2 linked regions of the Lacibacter sp. H407 genome follow. The main gene of each other region encodes a partner of the protein of the gene in region 2 in a complex. Links are inferred from orthologs where the notes say so. Each region holds a gene or a part of one and is shown on either strand. Other genes may lie near its edges.

Evidence for each region. The genes of interacting proteins can lie anywhere in the genome.
Region 1: the proteins of secY (region 2) and secA are in contact, whole or in part, in a crystal structure (PDB 3DIN), measured with the Thermotoga maritima proteins. The link is inferred for Lacibacter sp. H407 from one-to-one orthologs. Residues at the interface, in WP_004081795.1 of Thermotoga maritima: Glu108, Gly109, Glu110, Glu111, Ala236, Glu237, Arg238, Arg239, Ile240, Thr241, Ile242, Gln243, Tyr244, Ala245, Arg246, Arg247, Val248, Thr249, Gly250, Arg251, Arg252, Val253, Tyr254, Gly256, Ala257, Ser258, Thr259, Tyr260, Leu261, Pro262; in WP_004082002.1 of Thermotoga maritima: Glu261, Ala262, Arg263, Lys300, Ala301, Arg302, Thr303, Ile304, Ile305, Leu323, Tyr324, Asp325, Pro326, Val329, Ser330, Tyr333, Ile336, Lys340, Phe345, Val349, Glu363, Phe364, Tyr374, Ser375, Gly376, Gly377, Glu393, Ile395, Thr482, Ser483.

What each region holds. Positions count from the first base shown.
Region 1 is NZ_JBBKTU010000001.1:2,137,634-2,146,331, reverse strand. What follows is about bases 2,013-5,890. They hold secA (preprotein translocase subunit SecA), read right to left. Parts: upstream 5,543-5,890; coding sequence 2,213-5,542; downstream 2,013-2,212. Other genes in these bases: deoC (deoxyribose-phosphate aldolase), read right to left, coding at 2,013-2,113. In the rest of the region: WG989_RS09265 (M20 metallopeptidase family protein), read right to left, coding at 1-840; WG989_RS09260 (SPOR domain-containing protein), read right to left, coding at 1,002-1,448; more of deoC, read right to left, coding at 1,454-2,012; WG989_RS09245 (outer membrane beta-barrel protein), read left to right, coding at 5,989-8,698. UniProt on the Escherichia coli protein: Required for protein export, interacts with the SecYEG preprotein conducting channel.
Region 2 is NZ_JBBKTU010000002.1:13,515-21,171, reverse strand. Bases 4,603-7,439 are described here. They hold secY (preprotein translocase subunit SecY), read right to left. Parts: upstream 6,773-7,439; coding sequence 5,432-6,772; downstream 4,603-5,431. Other genes in these bases: rpmD (50S ribosomal protein L30), read right to left, coding at 7,425-7,439; rplO (50S ribosomal protein L15), read right to left, coding at 6,850-7,299; map (type I methionyl aminopeptidase), read right to left, coding at 4,603-5,370. In the rest of the region: WG989_RS19435 (hypothetical protein), read right to left, coding at 1-215; WG989_RS19430 (aminotransferase class V-fold PLP-dependent enzyme), read right to left, coding at 286-1,572; WG989_RS19425 (BaiN/RdsA family NAD(P)/FAD-dependent oxidoreductase), read right to left, coding at 1,745-2,980; WG989_RS19420 (M20/M25/M40 family metallo-hydrolase), read right to left, coding at 2,990-4,522; more of map, read right to left, coding at 4,564-4,602; more of rpmD, read right to left, coding at 7,440-7,607. UniProt on the Escherichia coli protein: The central subunit of the protein translocation channel SecYEG. Consists of two halves formed by TMs 1-5 and 6-10.

The sequences.
Region 1 (8,698 bases), on a different replicon or contig from region 2:
ATTGCGGCGAATTAATTCGTGTGCTTCAAAACGCCATGCCTCATCCATTGCACGGAAAGTGCCCATCAACTTTACTTCGTTGGGAATTACATTGGTGGTTGTACCTGCATTGAATGCGGTTATTGATAAAACTGATGGATTATGCGGATTTCGATTACGGCTGATGATCTGCTGCAGACTTACTACCAAATGCGATGCGATCAAGATCGGATCAACGGATAAATGTGGCGAAGCTGCATGTCCGCCCTTACCCTTCACCGTTAGATACAGTTCATCGGCACTTGCCATTACTTTACCGGCACGAAAACTTAACTGACCCAATTGTAAACCGGGATGCACATGCAATCCAAAAATGCATTGTGGTTTTGGGTTTTCCAACACACCTTCTTTGATCATGATACTGGCACCACCGGGATTTTTTTCTTCACCCGGTTGAAAGATGAGCTTCACCGTTCCTTCCCACTCTGCTTTTAATTCGTTGAGAATTTTTGCTGCGCCAAGTAAACAGGTGGTGTGCACATCATGTCCGCAGGCATGCATCACCCCATCTACTTTCGATTTATACGGCACATCATTTTCTTCCAGTATCGGCAATGCATCCATATCAGCACGGAGTGCAATGATCTTTGCAGATGGATTCTTTCCTTCGATGATACCAACTACTCCTGTTTCAGCCATTACTGTAAACGGAATACCAAACTCGGTGAGCTTTGCCTGTACAAATTTTGATGTTTCAAATTCCTTGTAACTGAGTTCGGGATTTGCATGCAGGTGTTGACGCACGGCAATAAACTCTTCTTTGTATAGTTTGGCGAGTGATTGTATCTGATCTTTTAACATAGAAGCGCAAAAATACAAAAACCTGCAACGCTGCAGGCTTTCTTGATAACGGTTCACCTGAAAGGTGACAATTCATCATTTTCTTTGCGTTGTAAAGTCACCTTTCAGATGTACAGACAACTAGTAATCCGTCAGACGAGGGCGTCTGACGTGGCGTGTTGTCATTTGATCGTTTCTTCTTTTTCCGGAGGCGCTTTGTATTCAATTTCACTGGGGATCACAAACACACCGGTTGGAAACATACGGGCCATTTCCTTTTTCAGATCATCGGCTTCCGACTTCTCAACAAAATTGCCGATCCGTATTTTAAAATAAGGAGCCTGGTACATGAGATAGGTTTTATGTTCAGGATACTCCGTTAATAATTTTGATTTGATGGCCAGCGCCTGATTCCGATCGGTAGTGTTCAACACCTGGATGCGAAAACCTTTGGTTGGCTTTTTGGCATCAGCCGCCTTTTTATTGATCTCTGCTTTCTTTTTTGTTAGCAGATCAAAGCGACTGTCCTTCATTACAAATACTGTACTACTCACCGTATCAACCACCATCTGGGCATTGGCAACAGCAGCAACACTAATAATAAAACAAAACAGGAAAAGCTTTTTCATATTTTTTAATCGTTCAAACTTTCTTTTACGATCACTACACTGGCACTGCATCCCAACCTGTTTGCTCCTGCTTCCACCAATTGTTTGGCAAAAGCGAAATTCCGGATGCCGCCCGATGCTTTGATTTGGATGTTAGACGGTAAATGCTTCCTCATCAGTTGCACCGCTTCTATTGTTGCTCCTTTTTCTGCATACCCGGTTGAAGTTTTAACAAAATCTGCGCCAAGTTCGGCATAGATCTCACAACAACGGATGATCTCTTCATCGGTTAAAACGCCGCTTTCAATAATTACTTTGATATGCTTCTCTTTTTTATGCGCCATCGGAATCAGCACTTCTCCTTCATGCTTGATAAAGTTCCAATCACCATTTTTAATGGCCGAAATATTGGCCACCATATCAATCTCATCTACCCCATCTACAATCGCTAACAATGTTTCGGTCACTTTGGCTTCGATGGCAGAGTAGCCAAACGGGAATCCGATCACGGTTGCTGTTTTTACATTCGTTCCACCCAATAAACCTTTTGCAAATTTTGTAAAAGGCGGTGGCACACATACTGCCGCAAAATTGTACATGGTTGCTTCGGTACACAATTGCTCAATATCACTGATGAGTGTTGTTGGCTTGAGAATAGTATGATCGATATAAGAAGCAATATTCATGGCGCAAATGTATTTTTTTAATGGGTAGAAACAAGTTTAATGGCGGTTGTTTTCAATTTCCAAAAGAAGCTAAAAAAACCTCCCGAAGGAGGTTCGCTCTTATAAATCTTTACCGTGACATTGTTTGTATTTCTTACCGCTGCCGCAAGGACAAGGATCATTGCGTCCGATCTTTGGACCGGCGATGATCGGTTCCTGTTTTACATTTTCGGAAGGATCGTAGTAATCCGGTGTTTCCATCAGTTCAGAACCGGCACCTGCAGCAACCATATCTTCTTTGCGTTGGCGCATTTTGCTCATGTCGGTTTTTTGCTGACGACCTTCACGGATCTGCACGTTCGATGATTCCTCAACCGGTAAACCTGCATGTGAAAGGAAGGAAACTATATTTTTATTGATCTCGTTGTTCAATTGCTCAAACAAGGTGTATGCTTCCACTTTATAAATTACCAACGGATCTTTTTGCTCATACGTGGCGTTCTGTACCGATGTACGCAGATCATCCATTGCACGCAGATGTTCCTTCCATGCTTCATCAATAAACGCCAATGTAGATGTACGTTCCAAAGCATTCACCAATTCAACACCGTTTGTTTCGAGTGTTTTGTTCATTGGTGTTAACACCTGCAAGCCACGTTTACCATCACTGAACGGCACAAACACATTTTCAATATGTGCACCTTGCGTGGCTTTGATATTCTGGAATACCGGCATTGCATCTTTTTTCAATGCATCAGCTTTACGCAGGTAAGCGGTTTTTGCTTCTGTATAAAGCGCCTGTGCCAATGTATTACTATCAGTTTTATCCAATTGCTCAGCTGTAATTTCGGTATCGATACCGAAGCTGATGATACAAGCCATTTTAAATCCTTCGTGATCATTTTGTTCTTTGAACGAAGCGATCAAACCATCGGCCACTGTATAATAAGCATTGTCTATATCCAATGCCAAACGCTCTCCACTTAATGCATGGTTACGTCGTGTGTAAACAGCCGAACGTTGTTTGTTCATCACATCATCATACTCCAGCAAACGCTTCCGGATACCAAAGTTGTTTTCTTCTACTTTCTTTTGTGCACGCTCAATTGATTTCGTGATCATGCTATGCTGGATCACTTCGCCTTCTTTGTAGCCAAGTTTGTCCATCATACCGGCAATACGATCACTACCAAACATCCGCATCAGATCATCTTCCAACGACACATAGAATTGTGATGAACCGGGATCGCCTTGGCGACCGGCACGACCACGCAACTGACGATCGACACGACGGCTATCGTGACGTTCTGTACCAAGAATTGCCAAGCCTCCCGATTCTTTTACACCAGGTCCCAGTTTAATATCTGTACCACGACCGGCCATGTTGGTTGCTATGGTTATCATTCCCGCAAGACCCGCTTCGGCAACTACCTGTGCTTCACGGGCATGTTGTTTTGCGTTCAAAACATTGTGTGGAATTTTTTTCACCTGCAACATCTTGCCTAACAATTCACTCACCTCAACTGATGTTGTACCAACCAGTACCGGACGACCGGCTGCACGCAGTATTTCAATTTCATCAATAACTGCCTTATACTTTTCACGCTTTGTTTTGTAAACAAGATCCTGCTTATCATCACGCACCATGTTGAGATTGGTCGGAATTTTTACAACATCCAATTTGTAAATATCCCAGAACTCGCCTGCTTCTGTTTCGGCAGTACCCGTCATACCACAAAGTTTGTGATACATACGGAAGTAGTTTTGTAACGTGATGGTAGCATAGGTTTGCGTTGCCGCTTCAATATGCACATTTTCTTTTGCTTCAATAGCCTGATGCAAACCATCGCTGTAACGGCGGCCATCAAGAATACGACCGGTTTGTTCATCAACAATTTTCACTTGTCCATCTAACACCACGTATTCGATATCTTTTTCAAACAGCGAATATGCTTTCAGCATTTGCAGGACGGTATGTATACGATCTGCTTTCGCTGAATATTCAGTTAAGAAACTTTCTTTCTTTTGTAATTTTTCTTCAGCAGGAGCATCACTTTTATCAATGGCCGCTAATGCAGTACTGATATCAGGCAACACAAAGAAGTTTGGATCTTCATTATCCTTTGTGATCATGCTCAAACCTTTATCTGTAAGATCTACCGAGTTACTTTTTTCATCAATATGAAACAGTAATCCTTCATCCACCTTCGGCATTTCTTTTTGCTGATCGGCGAGATAATAGTTTTCTGCTTTCTGCAATTTCACTTTAATACCGGGCTCACTTAAGTATTTGATCAACGGACCATACTTCGGTAAACCTCTCCAGGCACGCATCAATGCAAGGCCACCACTCTTTGGATCATCATCACCTTCTGCAATTGATTTCTTTGCTTCATTCAAATATTGCTGCGCCAATCGTTTTTGGGCATCGATTAATTTTTCGATCCGTGGTTTCATGTTCTGGAACTGCTGCTCGTTGCTGCCTGTTCCAACCGGACCTGCAATGATCAATGGCGTACGTGCCTCATCGATCAAAATACTATCTACCTCATCCACCATGGCAAAATGCAATTTGCGTTGCACTTTCTCGGTTGTGTTCACCACCATGTTATCACGGAGATAATCGAAACCAAATTCGTTGTTGGTTCCGTAAACGATATCAGCCAGATATGCTTTGCGACGATCTTCGCTGTTTGGCTGATGTTTATCAATACAATCAACAGTCAATCCTAAAAATTCAAACAGGGTTCCGTTCCATTCACTATCACGACGGGCGAGATAATCATTCACTGTTACAAGATGCACACCTTCACCGGGCAAGGCATTTAAATAAGCAGGTAATGTTGATACAAGCGTTTTACCTTCACCGGTAGCCATCTCAGCAATTTTCCCTTGATGCAAAACACTACCACCGATCAACTGCACATCGTAATGCACCATATTCCACACTACTTCCGATCCACCTGCAAGCCATGCTTTTTTATAAAACACCTGATCGCCTTCAATACGCATATGCGCACGCTTTATCACAAGGTCTTTATCTAACTGAGTAGCTGTCGCCTGTAATTCCTCATTGTTGGTGAAACGGCGGGCCGCTTCTTTTACCACAGCAAAAGCTTCGGCCTGAATTTGTTCCAGTATCTCTTCGATCTTACTGTCACGCTCTTTTTTCAGCTTATCAATTTCCTGGTAAGTAAGGTCTTTGTCCTGGATCTGATCTTCGCCATATGCATCGGCTTGTGAAGTAAGTACCGAAATTTCCTTATCAATTACAGCGAGGTATTCTTTGATACGCACCCGGAACTCCTGCGTTTTATTACGGAGTTCATCGTTTGAAAGGCTTTGATATTGCTGAAAGTATTGATTGATCTTTTCAACGATGGGAGCAAGTTTCTGTACATCCTTTTCACTTTTACTTCCACCAAACAGTTTCGATAAGAATCCTAACATATTTATAGATTAATAAGTCAATTATTTTGATTGATGCCTCAACATGTCAAATACAATGCAAGTTTTTATTCAAGCCAATTTGACAGCTTTACCCACTTTTCAGGAAGGCCGACAAAGGTAATGTTTTAAGTGCTGTATGTTGTAGACAGTGCAGTGAATTTTGAGGACAGACACAGGGTTGAAAGAGGAAATTCCGTTCATCAATTAGATTCAGAACGAGGAACTTATATATTTCTAACCCCGTTAACCGAATCACAATAAGTGCCTCCATCCAGGATATACCCTCGAATACGGACAAATCCCTTCCATTGAACCAATAGTTTTACCTTTTATAACGATTCTGATGGGGAGAGCAATCTTTTTGTAACAATGCCGTCTGAACAATTAACATTTAGAAAATCAAAATATTGACGAAAAAATTCGTATTTCGCATTTCAAACAAGTTTATGAAGCATTTACTACTCATTGTCCTTATCATCACTGCAACCTTACCCGCTCTGGCGCAAACAAATGGCATTTCCGGAAAAGTGACCGACTCAACCGGTTCCAAGGGCTTAGACAAAGCCACCGTTAAACTGGTAGAGAAAGCTACTCCATCTGATACGCTACGCACAAGTACCAATGAAAAAGGTGAGTTCAGCTTTGCAAAAATTCCATCGTCTGCTTATTCGATCGTGATCAGCTACAGTGGCTACAAGCCAATGGTGAAAGAGTTTTTCAAACCATCTGCTGGTGTATCCAACATCGATCTTGGCGAGTTGATCCTTGTCAATTCATACCTTGATCTGCAGGAAATCGTGATCGAAGCGCCAGCTGTTACCATGAAAGAAGATACAGTTGAATTTCGTGCAAGTGCCTTTCAAACAAAGCCCAACGCTGCAACCGAAGACCTGTTGAAAAAATTACCTGGTGTACAGGTTGACCGGGACGGAAATGTTACCGCACAGGGTAAAGCTGTAACACGTATAAAGGTAAATGGTAAAGATTTCTTTACAGGCGATCCAAAAACAGCCACGAAAGAAATTCCGGCCGATATGATCGATAAAGTACAGGTGATCGATGATTATGGTGATCAATCGAGTGTTTCAGGGATACGTGACGGGGAACCGGAAAAAGTAATTAATCTTCAACTGAAAAAAGATAAGAACAAAGGCGTATTTGGCCGTGCACAGGCAGGCTACGGCACAAATGACCGTTACATGGGTGCCCTTACCGTTAACCGGTTTAATAACAGCAAGCAGCTTTCACTCATTGCCAATAGTAATAATATCAATACATCCACTTTTCAACAGGAAGCAAGCAGTGGCGGCAGCGGTGCAAGTTTTGGTGGTGCAGGTGGTGGCCGTGGAGGTGGTGGTATGAGTTTTGGCGGCGGTAATAATAATAACAACGCCAACCAAAATGGTATTACTAAACTAAACTCCATCGGTTTAAACTACCGGAACGACTTTGGAAAACGCAACTCGTTCTATGGAAGTTATACTTACACACACCGGTCAACTACAATTGAACAATTTACAGCACAGCAGAATATTGGCCGTGCCGGTTCCGGTTCATTATTGACCAATACAGATCGCAACTCATTAAATAAAAGTGGCGCCCATCGTGCTTTTGCCAACCTGGAATTGTGGGTCGATTCATTTAATTACATCAAGTTCAGCCCAAGTTTTACAATGAGCGAAAGCAATAACTTCACTTCCAGTTTGTTCGATATTTCGAATGATGATGGGTTGTTGCAGGATGGTGACAACAAGAATCGCTCCTTGAGCGATCGGCCAAATTTCAGAAGTAATTTATTGTACAACCATCGTTTCAAAAAGCGTGGCCGTAACTTTTCGTTCAACAGCGATCTTAATTTTTCATCAAGCCTCAGCGATCAGTTTACCAATAACGAATCGATCTTTTACTTAACAAACGGCACAAAAGATTCAACACTGAATCAAAATATTCTGCAGGATAATGTTACCCGTAATATCAACGTACGAGCAACTTACACCGAGCCACTTTCAACTGACCGTTTCCTGGATCTGAGTTATAATTTCAATAAGAATTTTGGCAGCAACGACCGCCGCAACTTTATTCAGTTGCCAAACAACGGGGATTATACATTTATTGATTCACTGAGTAACGCATACGAAAACAACTTTGATTTTAACCGTTTTGGTGCCAGCGTACGTACCGTTAAGAAGAAATACAATTATACATTGGGTGTTATTTTTCAACCGGTTGTTTTAAATGGCTATAGCTTGACGAAAGACAGTGCGTACAAGCCCATTACCAATTTCAACTGGTTCCCGGTAGCAAGGTTTACGTATAATTTCGCCCGTACAAAATCACTCAACTTCAATTATAACGGTAATGCCAGACAACCTGATTTTGAACAACTGCAACCTGTAATTGATCAAAGTAATCCCCAATATTTGACAGAGGGTAATCCATTGTTGCGTCCTTCAACCAGTCATAACTTCAATACGAACTTCAACAATTTTAATTTTGGTACCGGTCGTATTTTCCTGATCAACTTAGGTTTCAATTTTGTTGACAACCAAATTGTAAACAATGTGATTCGGTTTAAAGATGCAAACGACAAACTTACCGGCCAGCAGTTGACCCGCCCTGAAAACGTAGACGGTTATTATAATACCAACTTGTTTGTTACTTATGCACGGCCTTTTAAAAACAGAAAGTATGTGATCAGCACCAACAGCTTGGTTAACTATAACAATAACATCAGCCTGGTTGATAATGAGCGTACCATTGGTCGTAACTGGTTATACAGTCAAGGTGCTAATTTCGAATTCAATATTCCATGGCTTGAATTGGTGACGGGTGTGCGTTATAACCTCAACTATGCAGATTTCAGAGATGCCGGACAATCCATCACCCGCCAAAGTACATGGACGCTCAGCAGTGATGCACGATTTGATTTTGGTGCAGGCTTTATTTTCCGTTGGGATTTTGATTACCTGTTAAACCAAGGGTTAGCAGCAGGTGTGCAGCAAAACGTAGCATTGCTGAATGCATCGCTGGAAAAAGAGATCTTTAAAAGCAAAAACGGAATTATCCGTTTGGCAGGTTTCGACATTTTGAAACAAAATACCAGCGTTAGCCGTAACATCAGTACCAACTTTATTACTGATACAAGAACCAACAGGC
Region 2 (7,657 bases):
TATTCTGCGACAAATGAGCTGCGTACTTTGGTGGGTATATTCTTCCTTACTTTGCTGTTGCCGTTCTGCTGTGCATCATCGTTACTGTTGCCTTTGTTAGTTTGAGCAGGATTTTCTGTTTTCTGTTTGTCTTTATTTTTTTCTTTACTTTTTCCCTGGGCAAAACCAATTAAGCCTGCAACGAGAAAAATACTGAGCGCAAGAATTTGTTTCATTTGTACTGTTTTAGTTATACGATTTGATCGCATGTTTATAAGACGACAATTGTTGTATTTGGTTGCAGCATCATCCGGCTATTTGCCCGATCGCTGTCACCAACCGATCAAGGTCTTTGGTTGACGTATACACATGTGGAGTAACCCTTACCCCATGAACGTTTTCCCAATCAATTGAGACGGTGTGGATCCTGTATTGATCGTGCAGTTTTTTGGCAACTTCGGCAGGCTTAATTCCGTCGATTGCAATATTTGATATTGCACAGTAGGATTGTTTATTCTTAGGTTGAAGAAACGATACACGCTTCAGGTCACTTACTTTGTTGATCCAGTAATCAGTTAAATAGCGCAAGCGCTCTTCTTTGCGTTGCGAACCAATCACGTTATGAAAATCAACCGCATTTCCAATTGCCATTTCACTTGCAAAGGATCGGGTGCCCAGAGATTCAAACTTTCTGATATCTGTTCCATCGGGCTCATTGCTACTAAGCAAGGCCCAAATATTTTTGATCTTTTCTTTTTTAATCCATAACAAACCACTGCCGAATGGAGCCGAAAGCCATTTGTGCAAAGAAGAAGCAAAATAATCACAACCAAGATCGGGTATCTTAAATTTTGTATGTGCAAATGTATGTGCACCATCGCCTATTACTTCAATTCCCCGCTTGTGTGCCTCATCAGCTATTTTCCGGATTGGAAGTATTTGTCCTGTCCAGTTAATGAGATGAGTAACGTGTACAATTTTTGTTTTGGAGGTAAATGCATTTACATATTGCCGAACGATCTCATCTTCGTTTTCAATGGGCAGTTTCAGATCAAGCCAAATCAATTTAATTCCATCTCTTTTTTCCCGCTGCTTCCATGCATTGATCATGTTAGGATAATCCTGTTTGGTCAACACAACTTCATCGCCGGCTTTTAAATTCAATCCGAAAATGATGGTATTCAATCCTTCTGTTGAGTTGCGATTAATTGCAAGTTCTTCAGCATCGCAACCCGCAAGCTCCGCAAGTTTACCACGCAATCCTTCCCGACCTTCATCCAATGTCCGCCACATATAAAACGAAGGTGCTTCATTACTGAATTGATAAAAACGTATATGCGCATCCTGCACAACTTTTGGTTGCGGACTCACTCCGCCATTGTTGAGATTTAATAAATTGGGCGATACTGTGTACTGCTCTTTCACCCATCCCCAAAAATCTTCATCAGAGATCGCTTCTTCGGGAGTGAGCGACTGAAACTGCAAATATTTTTGCTCTGCTTCTTTTGCAAACAACGAATTGGTGAACGGCAGGAAACTAAACACGCCTGCGGTAGCCGTTAGATTTTGTATAAATTTTCTACGGGACGACATGTGGTTGGGTTTAGCTAAAGATAGTTTTTTTGATGAATAGAAATCCTGATAAGAATCATACCAACTGAATTTGAAATGATCGATCAAAAACCGGAATCTCTTGCTAATTAATAATTAAACCACAGAAATATATTTTTATTTTTTAACTGTGTTTACCGGGCGTATATCTGTGTTATTTAACGAGTGAAGCGATCGATTTGGCGGCAATAAAACCACTCGTCCAGGCATGCTGAAAATTGAACCCACCGGTAATACCATCCACATCAAGGATCTCTCCGCCAAAAAATAAGTTTGATTGAAGTTTACTCTGCATTGTATTGGGATCAACTTGTTTCAGGTCAACACCACCCGCAGTTACAAACTCTTCTTTAAACGTTGTTTTTCCTTTCACCTGAAATTCATGATTGCACAATAGTTGAATCAGTTTGTTCTGTTCTTTTGCGGGCAGATCGGCCCAGCGCCATTCTTCTTTTACACCTGCTTGTTGTAACAAGAATGCCCACAAACGGTTTGGCAAATGAAAGAGATTATTGTTAGCTATCTTTTGTGAGCCTTTGCTGTTACGAATCAACTGCAGCTCATCTTTTATTTCCAGCTCCTTTGCATCGTTCAGCCAATTCACATTGATGGTGAAATCATAATTACGCTCCTGTAATTCTCTTGCACCCCACGCTGATAATTTCAATACACAAGGTCCGCTCATTCCCCAATGCGTAATGAGTAGTGGTCCGGTATTCTTTAATTTGGTTGATTGAATTTTTATTGTCGCTTCAGGCACTACGACTCCCATCAATTCGGTGATGGGATGCTTCGGCATATTGAACGTGAATAAAGATGGTACGGGTGATATGATTGTATGCCCGGTTCCTTTCAGCCAATCGAATTGTTGCAGCTTGGGAAAGCCGCCACTGGCAATGCAAACAAAATCTGCATCCATCATTTCATAATTGCTTAATTCCACTTTCCATTTGCCACTTTCCACTTGCAATTTTTTCACTTCCTTGTTCATCAATATCTCCACGCTATTACGATTCACTTCCTTCAGCAGGCAATCAATAATTGTTTGTGATGTATTGGTAACAGGAAACATCCGTCCATCTTCTTCTGCTTTCAACTTCACTCCTCTTTCTTCAAACCATTGAATTGTATCGCTGGTAAAGAATTGATGAAACGCCTTACGTACAAAATGCTCACCACGGGGGTAACGTTTACTCATCTCCTGTATTTCAAAACATGCATGCGTAACATTACAACGGCCACCACCACTCACCTTCACTTTTGATAAGAGCTTGCTTGATTTTTCAAGAATGGTTACCTGCAATGCAGGGTTAATGATTGCTGCGTTTATTGCACAGAAAAAACCTGCTGCGCCTCCTCCAATTACAATCAAACGTTTTTTTTCCGGCATGTGTACTGATTATTTCATCATCATCAAAGCAGCCATCGTTTCAATTCCGTTCCAGAAATTCAACAGCCTGATGTTTTCATTTTCAGCATGCTGGTTATTGTCATGATTGGCAATAGGAACAGAAATTGTTTTTGCATTGAGATATTGTTCAAATAAAAATAACGGAAGACTCCCTCCTGCGGTAGGCATTAAAACAATAGGCTCTGTACTTGTTGATTGTACAGCAGCGATTACTTTTTTTGCAATAGGCAGATCCATTGATGTTTTCTGCGCATTGTAGCCACTACTCAGTTCTATTTTTGCAATTTTATCGTACTTTCTTCGCTCTTCTTCTGTAGGTTCTGCAGTTGTAATATAGTAACCCTGGTTTTTGATATGCTCCACTACACGTTGTTGCTGTCTTTTCCAATCGTTCCCTGCAACCAATCGCAAATCAAGAACAGTGGTCGCATTTGTTGGTATTACATTACTTGCATTTTTTCCAACATTGGCACTATTGATCCCATTGATGTTGAGAGATGGCAATCCAATTGATTGTGCAAGGTTATAGTCTTTCATTTCCCGTGTGCGAAAACCCAGTTCTTTTTTCATTTGATCATCCACTGGTGGAATTACTTCAAGCGCCTTCTTTTCCATTTCACTTAGTGGAATAACATCCGCATAAAAGTCTTTGATTGTAACATTGCCATCTCTATCCTTCATCGAAGCCAAGAGTTGCACCAACATCATGGCAGGATTTGGTGCCCAGTTTCCATAATGACCACTATGCAACGGACGCTTAGAACCATACACAGTTATGTCTACATGTGCATCACCTCTTACACCAAACACTACTTGCTTTTTACCCGATTGATGAACAGGCCCGTCACAAATCAACCAAAGATCACTTTGTAATAAGCTTTTGTATTGCTGTAAAATTTCGTGCAGAAAATCAGAGCCTTTTTCTTCCTCGCCTTCAAAAAAGAATTTGATGTTTACCGTTGGCTTCATCCCGCTTTTTACAATGGCATCATATGCATTCAATATCGCCATTACACCTGCCTTATCATCACTTGCACTTCTTCCATAAATTCTCCATTGCGGATCAAATGCTTTATCAGCTGTTGGAAATTCAATAAAGCTTCCGTTTTGTTCCAATGAAGTGGTAAGCAGCTTTGGTTCAAAGGGAGAAAGTCCTTTTGCCCACTGTGCTGCATTCACCGGTTGACCATCGTAATGTGCGTAGAAAATAATTGTTTGTGTTGCACCCGGTGTTATTACTTCGCCATAAACAGCAGGTACGGCTTTATTTGTTGCAGGTGTAAGTAACTGTACGTTTGCGATACCCCTTTTCTTCATTGCATCCATAATGAATGATGCGTTCTTATAAATGCCAATTGAATCGCCAACAATATTGGGTAATTTCAGAAAGGAAACAAATTCAGAAATGATCGCATGTTCATTTGCCTGACGATACTGCCTCACTTTTAAAACAGCAGGACTTTGTGCCAATAAAAAATGAGTGCAGCAAAAAGCAGCACTCATAAATATTATTTTTCGCATCATACACTTTTATTAGAAGTGTAAATTACTGAATTGTACGATCAGTAGTAAGAAGCGTCCAGATTTGTATTGGCTTTCTCAGCAGCTTCAATACTTACGAACGAAGAAAGAATATCAGCTTTGCCTTTTTTCACACACACATCATGTTCGTAGTGTGCCGATGGCAAACCATCTATTGTGCGAATGGTCCAGCCATCTGCATCATGGTACACTTCCTTCTTGCCAAGATTGATCATTGGTTCAATTGCAATCACCGTTCCCTCTTTCAATTTAGCACCGGTTCCCCGTTTACCATAGTTTGGCACTTGCGGATCCTCATGCAGGTTACGTCCCAACCCATGCCCCACTAACTCACGTACTACACCATAGCCATGTTGTTTCTCTGTATAATCCTGAATAGCAAATGAAATATCACCAACCCTGCTTCCATGTACCGCCTTTTCAATGCCTTTGTACAACGATTCTTTTGTAACACGAAGCAACTTCTTCACTTCATCTGTTGTGCTTCCGATGATAAATGTATACGCACTATCGCCATGGTAACCGTTCATGAATACACCTACATCAACAGAAACGATATCACCATCTTTCAAAACATTATTTGTTGGAAAACCATGTACTACCGCATCGTTCACAGAAATACAGGTTGCAAATGGATAAGTGCCCTGATAATTTTTAAACGAGGGTGCAGCTCCGTTATCACGAATAAACTGTTCCATACGTGTATCAACCTGCATGGAAGTAACTCCCGCTTTCAACATTTTTGCTGCTTCGGCCAACGCATCGCCTACCAACAGGGCACTCTTGCGGATCAATTCAATTTCTAACGGAGATCGGTAATGAATCATAATTCGTTTATTAAAAAACCCCGGCTGTTATGCCAGGGCTTTTTGTATGTTAATCTGATAATTAGATCGCTGATGAAGATACTGTCTGGCGTCCCTGAATTTTACCACCTTTCATCAAACCGTCGTACTGTCTCATCAAGAGATGTGTTTCGATTTGTTGTAAAGTATCCAGAATTACACCTACCATGATCAACAATGAAGTACCACCAAAGAAAGTAGAGAAACCACTTGTTACACCAACGTTCTTCGCAATACCCGGAAGGATACCAACAATTGCAAGGAAGATAGCGCCTGGTAATGTTACACGATCCATGATCTGTCCAATATAATCGGCAGTTGGTTGGCCCGGTTTCACACCAGGAATAAAACCATTGTTCTGCTTCAGATTATCTGCGATTTGCTTCGGATTAAAGATCAATGCTGTATAAAGGAACGTAAATCCGATTACTAATACTGAATAGATCACCATATACCAAATGTTACCATGATCGCTCAATGTTGCTGCAATACCTTTTGTTGCATTGAAACCGGTAAGCAATGTAGGCAGGAACATGATGGCCTGTGCAAAAATGATTGGCATTACACCAGAGCTGTTCACCTTAATTGGTAAGAACTGACGTGCACCACCAAACTGACGGTTGCCAACAATTTGTTTTGCATAATTGATCGCAATCTTCCGCACACCTTGCACAAGAATGATCAAGCCCATGATGATAGCGATAAGCGCTGCAATTTCAATCATGAACATTAATAAACCACCACCTGCACTACCGCTCTTTGCATCAAATTCCGCAGCAATTGAAGCAGGGAAACGTGCAAGGATACCGATCATGATGATGAGTGAGGTACCATTACCTAAACCTTTATCAGTAATACGCTCACCCAACCACATTACAAACAATGTACCTGCAGTTAAAATGACAGTAGTTGATAACCAGAAAAACGGAGTGAATGAAGTAAGAATTGCACCACCTGCAATTTCAGGACTCTTCAGGTAAGTTACATAAGCACTTGCCTGGAAGATGGTAACAATCACTGTAAGATACCTTGTCCACTGATTGATTTTTTTACGTCCGCTTTCTCCTTCCTTCTGCATTTTCTGTAATTGCGGCACCATAATGCTCATCAACTGCATAAAGATCGAAGCGGAGATATAAGGCATAATACCCAATGCAAAAATGGATGCACTTGAAAACGCACCACCTGCAAATGAATCAAAAATACCAAGAATACCTTCTTTTGCTTTCGAGTTCAGTTGTTCCAATCCGTTTGGATCAACACCCGGCAAAACGATATGTGAACCCACACGATATACCAGCAAAAGCAAGAGAGTATAAATGATCTTACTCCTCAACTCTTCAATGCTCCAGATATTCTTTAGGGTCTGTATGAGTTTTTTCACTGGAAAAATTCGTTTTTAAAAATTTGCTGAAAAGAAAAAAGACGCACTTACATGCGTCGGGCAAATATCGGGAAAAATTACTTCACTACTTCAACAGTTCCACCAGCTGCTTCGATAGCTCCTTTCGCTGATTCACTGATCGCATTTACCTTGAAAGTAAGTTTTGATTTGATTTCGCCATTGGCCAGAATTTTCACTCTGTCGGTACGGCTGATCAGCCCGTTTACATATAGATTCTCAACAGAGAATTCAGTAATACCATATTTCTCAGCAAGCTGCTCTACCTGTCCAAGGTTGAATACACGGTACTCAACACGATCCGGGTTTTTGAAACCACGCTTTGGAACACGACGCTGAATAGGCATCTGTCCACCTTCATGTGCCATTTTGCTTTTATAACCGGCACGACTTTGTCCGCCTTTATTACCTTTTGTAGATGTACCACCCTTACCGGATGCTTCACCACGACCAATACGTTTTTCTTTGTGAGTAGAACCTTCAGCAGGTTTTAAATTGTGCAGTTTCATCTTTAATTGATTTTGAACTTTCGGGGAATCACCCCTCGCATTTGTTAATTGATAATTTTGAAATTAATAACTGATAATGCTAACCGATATTCTCAAATTATCCATTGACCAATTATCAATTCTTCTTAAGCTACTTCTTCCACCTTCAGTAAATGACTCACTTTGTGAATCATCCCTAACACCTGTGGAGTGCCTTCTACTTCTTTGGTAGAGTTGGTCTTATTCAAACCAAGTGCCTTCAGCGTTTGCTTCTGGCGTTCAGGTCTGTCAATCGGACTCTTTACTAAAGTGATCTTTATCTTTTTCATATCCTAAAAGGTTTAAGGTGTATGGTGTAAGGAGTAAGGTTGCTTGCTTC